DNA from 2 places in the Azospirillum baldaniorum genome. Region 2 is predicted to be linked to the other one. Evidence: predicted binding sites of a transcription regulator. Region 2 holds the regulator's gene; the other holds the start of a gene.

Region 1 (3,642 bases), on a different contig from region 2:
CCTCGCCGTCGAGGTCCGCCGCGGTCAGCAGCGCCGCCTCGTCGGTGACGGGGGCGCCGTTGACCCGCGCCCCGCCGTCGCGGATCAGCCGTCTTGCGGCCCCTTTGGACTCGGCGAGCCCGGCGGCGGCCAGCAGGTCGGCCAGCCGGACGCCGGCGGCAAGGTTGGCGCGGGCGGTCTCCACCGTCGGCAGGCCGCCGCCGGCCCCGGCCTCCTCGAAGACCCGGCGGGCGGTCTCCCCGGCCTCGGCCGCCGCTTCCGCGCCGTGGCAGAGGACCGTCGCCTCATGGGCGAGGATCTTCTTGGCCTCGTTGATCTCCGATCCCTGGAGCGCTTCCAGCCGGACGATCTCGTCCAGCGGCAGCTCGGTGAACAGGCGCAGGAAGCGGCCGACGTCGGCGTCCTCCGTGTTGCGCCAGAACTGCCAGAAATCGTGCGGGCTGCGCCGGTCGGCGTTCAGCCACACCGCCCCCGCCGCCGTCTTGCCCATCTTGGCGCCCGACGCGGTGGTCAGCAGCGGCGTGGTCAGGCCGAACAGCTCCGTCCCGTCGACGCGGCGGGCCAGCTCGATCCCGTTGATGATGTTGCCCCACTGGTCCGACCCGCCCATCTGCAGCCGGCAGCCGTGGCGGCGCGACAACTCCAGGAAGTCGAAGGCCTGGAGGATCATGTAGTTGAACTCCAGGAAGGTCAGCGGCTGCTCGCGGTCGAGCCGCAGCTTGACGGAGTCAAAGCTCAGCATCCGGTTGACGGTGAAATGGCGCCCGATGTCGCGCAGCATCGGGATGTAGCGCAGCTCGTCCAGCCAATCGGCGTTGTCGACCATCACCGCGCCGTTCGGCTCTTCGCCACCGAAGGACAGGTATTGGGCGAAGGCCCGGCCGATGCCGGCCATGTTGGCGGCGATCTGCGCGTCGTCCAGCATGGGGCGGCTGGTGTCGCGGAAGCTGGGGTCGCCGATGCGCGTTGTGCCGCCGCCGATCAGCACGACGGGCCGGTTGCCGGTCTTCTGAAACCAGCGCAGCACCATGATCGACACCAGATGCCCGACATGCAGGCTGTCCGCCGTGGCGTCGAAGCCGATGTAGGCGCCGACCGGCCCCCGGCGCAGCAGGGCGTCGAGGCCCGACAGGTCGCTGCCCTGATGCAGGAATCCGCGCTCGTCGAGCACGCGCAGGAAGTCGGACTGGAAGGGGCTGGAAGCGGCGGGGGTCGCCATGGTGCTGATCTCCGGAAGGGAAGGGCCGCATCCCGGGGATCATCTGTCGAAGCACATGCCGCCGGTCAGCGGCGGCATGGTTCATATGGTCAAGACTGAACGCACCGCCCTATGGGAGCAGCGTATAATAGCGGCTGAAGTGGTGCGTGCGCGTCGTCATGACCGGGAAGCTAGGCGCGCCGGGGCGGGCCGTCAAGGGCGATCGGTTCCCTCCCGCGTCCAAGAGACGGATGATTGTTCCCTTTACGTTCTATTTCCGCGCCGCTATTCTCCTCCCATGGACGAGATTCCGCGGCAGGCCCTGAAAGGACGGGGAGCGATCAGCAACCTGACCTCCCGTTACGAGCGGGAGACGCGGGTGCTGGCCGACGATGGCTGGGGCGAGAACGAAGCGCTGACGGAGACCGTCCCGACCCAGGTCTTCGACGACACGGCCCGTTCGGTCCTGTCGAAGAACACGTCGCCCGACGTGATCTTCGAACGGTCGGTGAACCCCTATCGGGGGTGCGAACACGCCTGCATCTATTGCTTCGCCCGCCCGACCCACGCCTACCTCGGCCTGTCGCCGGGGCTGGATTTCGAGACGAAGATCTTCCGCAAGGCCCGAGCGGCGGAGCTTCTGGCGGCGGAGCTTCGCGCCAAATCCTACCGTTGCCAGCCGCTGGCGCTGGGCGCCAACACCGATCCCTACCAGCCCATCGAGCGGGAGCAGCGCATCACCCGCGCCGTGCTGGAGGTCTGCCGCGACTTCAACCAGCCGGTGATGATCATCACCAAGTCGGCGCTGGTCCTGCGCGACCTCGACATCCTGGCGCCGATGGCGGCCAAGGGGCTGGTCAACGTCGCGCTGTCGGTCACCACGCTCGACCGCGACCTCGCCCGCCGGATGGAGCCGCGGGCCAGCACGCCCGCCCGACGCCTCGCCGCCATGCGTGAGCTGACGGCGGCCGGCGTGCCGGTGGCGGTGCTGGCCAGCCCGATGATCCCGGGGCTCAGCGACCATGAGCTGGAAGCCATCCTGACCGCGGCGGCGGAGGCCGGAGCGACGCAGGCCAACTACATCCTGCTGCGCCTGCCGCTGGAAATCGCCGATCTGTTCGAGGAATGGCTGCGCGAGCACGCGCCCAACCGCGCCGACCGCGTGCTCAGCCTGATCCGCCAGTGCCGCGAGGGGAACTTGTACCAGTCCCAGTTCGGCAGTCGCATGAAGGGCTCCGGCCCGGTGGCAGAGCTGTTGTCGAAGCGGTTCAAGCTGGCTTGCCGGCGCCTCGGCCTCAACGCCCGCGATGCCGCCCTCAACTGCGCCGACTTCAAGCCCCCGCCGGCCCGTGGCGATCAACTGACCATGTTTTGACCGTTCCGTGTCGCTGGGCTACCTTCGGCCGCCTGAACATGCCCGCACGGGTGTCGATAACCCGGGTTGCGGTTCGAAGATTGAGGGAGACGGGGTGATGGCCACGATCGGTGAAATCCTGGCCGTTGCCTTCGCCGATCATCGCGCGGGCCGCGTTCCCGAGGCGGCCGTCCTCTACCGCCGGGTGCTGGAGGCCGACCCGGCCGAGCCAAACGCCTTGTATCTGATCGGCATGGCCGAGTGGCAGAGCGGCCGGCCGGCCATCGCCCCGACCCTGATCGCGCGCGCGCTTCGGATCAATCCCGGCTGGATCGAGGCGCGCGTCAACCGGGCCATCATCCTGGACAAGGCCGGCCATCCGGCGGAGGCCACCGCCGAATGGCGGCGGCTGACCCTTTTCGATCCGGGCCATCCGCAGGCTTGGCGCAATCTCGGCGACGCCTTGCAGGCCCGGGGCGATGCCGGCGCTTCGCGGGCGATCGATGCGCTGCGACGCGCGACCCGCCTCGATCCCGGCTTGGCCGAGGGTCATCACGATCTGGGGGTGGTGCTGCGCCGCGTTGGCCAACTCGACGAGGCGGTGGACAGCCTGGTCCACGCCATCGCGGTCAAGGCCGATCTGGCGACCGCCCACATGAACCTGGGCAACACCCTGCTTGAACGCGGCGATGACGCCGCGGCCCAGGCCAGCCTGCGGCGCGCTCTGGCTCTCAGCCCGTCCAGTCCGGAATACTGGTACAATTTCGGCAACGCCCTGTACGCCCATGGCGATCCCCTGCGGGCTCTGCGCGCCTACCGGCGGTCGGCGCGGCTGGGGCTCGCTCTCGCTCATTTGCGGGTGGCGACGGTGCTGAGCGATCTGGGCCGCTTGGCGGAGGCCCAGGCGGAACTGTTCGAAAGCCTGCCGATCCCCGGCGTCGATGTGTCCCTCAGCATCGAGTTGCTGAGCAACCTCTTCCTGCGCAGCGACCGGCTGGCCGAAGGGCGGGCGTTCTTCACCCGGCTGGCCACGACGCCGCTTGGCGGCGTGGTCCATCTGGGGGAGTGCCTGACCGCGCTCGCCGCGCTC
Region 2 (3,642 bases):
TGGTGGGGGCGCCCCTGCCGACGCTTCGGTCCGTGCTGATGACCGGCCTCGTCATGGGCGCGGTCGTCGCCGACCGGTCGCCGATCAGCATGCGGCTGGTCGCCTTCGCGGGCATCGTCACCGTCCTCTACGACCCGGAGGGGATGCTGGGGCCCAGCTTCCAGATGTCCTTCGCGGCGGTCGTCGCCCTGATCGCCGCCTTCGAACGGTTCACGCCCTGGGCGGTGAGTCGGCGGCGCGAGATGGGCTGGCTCGGCAAGGGCGTCATGGCGCTGGGCGGCATCGCCTTTTCCAGCGTGGTGGCGACGGTCGCGACGACGCCCTACGGGCTCTACCATTTCCAGCAGGTCGCCTTTTACGGCGTGCTCTCCAACATGGTGGCGATCCCCATTACGACGGTGTGGATCATGCCCTTCAGCCTGCTCTCCTACCTGCTGCTGCCCTTCGGGCTGGAGGGGCCGGCGGTCACGGCGATGAGTTGGGGCGTTCGGCTGGTCATTGAAACGGCGGAGCGGACCGCGGCACTGCCCGGAGCGACGGCGTTCCTGCCGGCCATGCCGGACGCCGCCATCGCGGCGGTCACGCTGGGCGGGCTGTGGCTGGCCATCTGGACGGGACGCTGGCGCTGGCTGGGGCTGGTGGCCCTGGCCGGCGGGCTGGTCGCCCCGGCCGCCGCGCTGCGGCCCGACATTCTGGTGTCGGAGGACGGAAAACTGATGGCCGTGCGCGGCGCGGAGGGGATTCTCAGCCTGTCCACCGCCAGCGACGGGCGGGCCGCCAACACGTGGAGGCGGCGCGACGGCATGGAGAAGCCGGAGGAGAAAGCCGGTCAGGATGTCTGGCCACTCGTCGGGGTCAGCCTGGACGGGCGGCTGCGCTGCGACGCTCTGGGATGCCTTTACCGCGCGCAGGGGAAGACAGTGGCGCTGCTGCGCCAGCCGGACGCCTTGACTGAGGATTGCGCGGTGGCCGACGCGGTGGTGATCGCGACCCCGTCGCGCGGGTGCCGGGCGCCGCTGGTCATCGACCGTTGGCAACTGCGGCGGGAGGGCGCGCACACGCTCACCCTGTCGGACAAGGGCATCCGGGTGGAAACCGTCCGGGGGCAACGCGGCGACCGCCCGTGGACGATGGGAGGAAGGACGATGGGCGGAACGCTGTCCGATGGAAAGACCGGGGGGCGCTGAACCGCCGCCCCGGCGCGTCCTGCCGTCAGTACTTCCGCACCAGACCGACGAGGCGACCCTGCACCCGAACGCGGTCGGCGCCGAAGATGCGGGTCTCGTAGGCGGCGTTGGCCGGTTCGAGCGCCACGGTGTTGCCCTTGCGGCGCAGGCGCTTCAGCGTGACCTCGGCGTCGTCGACCAGGGCGACGACGATGGAGCCGTTCTCCGCGCTGTCGCAGCGCTGGATGACCACCGTGTCATGGTCGAGGATGCCGGCCTCCACCATGGAATCGCCGGCGACTTCCAGCGCGTAGTGGTCGCCCATGCCGAGCATGGCGGCGGGAATGTCCACGAAGGCGGAACCGTCGCGCAACGCCTCGATGGGCGTGCCCGCGGCGATTCGGCCGTAGAGCGGCAACTGCACGGATTCGGACGCCGGGTTCGCCTCGCGTCCCGCGAAGCTGAAGTCGCCCTTGATGACGTTGGGCTGGAACTTGGCGCGCGGCGGCCGGGTGCGGGCGGTCTCAAGCCCCTCCGGCAGGCGCAGCACCTCCAGCGCGCGGGCGCGGTGGGGCAGGCGGCGGATGAAGCCGCGCTCCTCCAGCCCCGTGATGAGGCGGTGGATGCCCGACTTGGACTTCAGGTTGAGAGCGTCCTTCATTTCGTCGAAGGAAGGGGACACACCGCCCTGTCCGAGCCGCTCGTTGATGAAAAGCAGCAATTCATGCTGCTTGCGCGTGAGCATTTGTGCCTCCCGGCCGGTTCCGCACTAGATATGGAACAAAAGCAAAACGTTCCATCTTGTTCTAGTTTGGTTCTTAACCCCCGTCAAGCCCTACGGATGAAATCAATCGCAAATCGACGGACAGGACTCCCAAATGGATTTCCCGTGCGGAACGGATTAAAGCGACAGGACACCGCCGCTCAGCGGGATCACCGTCACGCGGTCGCCCACGGCGGCGGCGGTTGCCTGCGGCTCGCGGACGATCAGGGCGTCGGCCCGGGCCAGCCGGGACATCATCGCGCTGTCCTGGCGCGGGAAGGGGGTGGCGACGGGCTCGCCGTCCGCCCCGGTGGACAGGGTGGCGCGCAGGAAATCCGTGCGGTCGTCGTTGGCCTTCAGCGGCGCGCCAAGCCGCGCCGTGAGCGTGGCGTTCTCGGCGGGCAACCCCTGGAGACGGCGAAGGACGGGCACCAGGAACAGCAGGGCGGCCACCCCGGTGGACACCGGATTGCCGGGCAGGCCGAGCAGCGGCACGCCGCTCGCCGTCCCGAAAATCAACGGCTTACCGGGCTTCATGGCGACGCGGTAGAAATCCAACGACAGCCCGCCCAGCACATCGCGCACATGGTCGTGCTCGCCTTGCGAGGCGCCGCCCGTGGTCACCAGCAGGTCGCAGCCGGCCGCCCCGGCGGCCATGGCGGCGAGATGCTCCGGATCGTCCTTGGCCACGCCGAGATTGTGGGCGAGCCCGCCCTGGCTGGCGACCAGCGCGCACAGGCCGAGCGCGTTGGAACTGACGATCTGGCTCGGTCCCAGCGGATCGCCGGGCAGGGCGATCTCGTCCCCGGTGGCGAGCACGGCGACCCGCGGTCGGCGGTGGACGCGCAGCCAGGGCAGGTTGGCCGCGGCGGCCAGGGCGACGTCGCGGGCGGTGAGCAGCCGTCCCTTGGGAAGCAACTCCTCTCCCGCGGTGAAGTCCAGTCCGGCGGGACGGATGAAGCGCCCCGCGGGCACGGCGCGCCCGACGCGCACGCGATCCCCGGCGTCCTCGCAATCCTCCTGCATCACCACGGCGTCGGCGCCGGCGGGCAGGGGCGCGCCGGTGAAGATGCGCACGGCCTCGCCGGCTCCAACCGATCCGGCGAAGGCGTGGCCGGCGGCGGACTCGCCGATGCGGCGCAGGGTGACCGGCGCGTCCGCCGAAGCCGGGACGATGTCGGCGGAGCGGACGGCCCAGCCGTCCATGGCCGCGGCGGCGAAGGGCGGCTGGGTCAGCCGGGCGACGGCGGGCTCCGCCAGGACGCGCCCCAGCGCGTCGGGCAGCGGCACCGTCTCCGCCGGCAGGGCGGTGAAGGCGGCGAGAATGCGGGCGCGGGCTTCACCGACCTGCAGCATCAGTCCGCGCTCCCCCATTCGCCGCTCTTGCCGCCGGCCTTGTGCAGCAGCTTCACCTCGGTGATGGTCATGCCGCGGTCCACCGCCTTGCACATGTCGTAGACGGTGAGCGCGGCGACCGACACGGCGGTCAGCGCCTCCATCTCCACCCCGGTCTGGCCCCTCAGCTTGCAGGTGGCGGTGATGTCCACGGCGTTGCGCTCGGGGTCGCAGGTCAGGTCCACCTTGACCGAGGTCAGCATCAGCGGGTGGCACAGCGGGATCAGGTCCGGCGTGCGCTTGGCCCCCATGATGCCGGCCAGCCGGGCCACCGACAGCACGTCGCCCTTCTTGACGCCGCCCTGGAGAATGAGCGCC

What was found. Region 2 encodes LexA, which represses DNA repair genes until DNA is damaged. Its sites were predicted from a motif close to ATGTTCTANTTTGGTTC; they were not measured.
Region 1: Sp245p_RS18795 (PA0069 family radical SAM protein) is a predicted target of LexA. The motif match lies at 1,454-1,470, and genes of this name have one in related genera.

What each region holds. Positions count from the first base shown of each region.
Region 1 is NZ_CP022254.1:978,284-981,925, reverse strand. It holds gene tyrS (tyrosine--tRNA ligase) at 1-1,219, opposite strand, end outside; gene Sp245p_RS18795 (PA0069 family radical SAM protein) at 1,497-2,573, shown strand; gene Sp245p_RS18790 (tetratricopeptide repeat protein) at 2,671-3,642, shown strand, end outside.
Region 2 is NZ_CP022253.1:2,067,344-2,070,985, reverse strand. It holds gene Sp245p_RS09800 (ComEC/Rec2 family competence protein) at 1-1,187, shown strand, start outside; gene lexA (transcriptional repressor LexA) at 1,213-1,911, opposite strand; gene Sp245p_RS09790 (molybdopterin molybdotransferase MoeA) at 2,068-3,285, opposite strand; gene moaC (cyclic pyranopterin monophosphate synthase MoaC) at 3,285-3,642, opposite strand, start outside.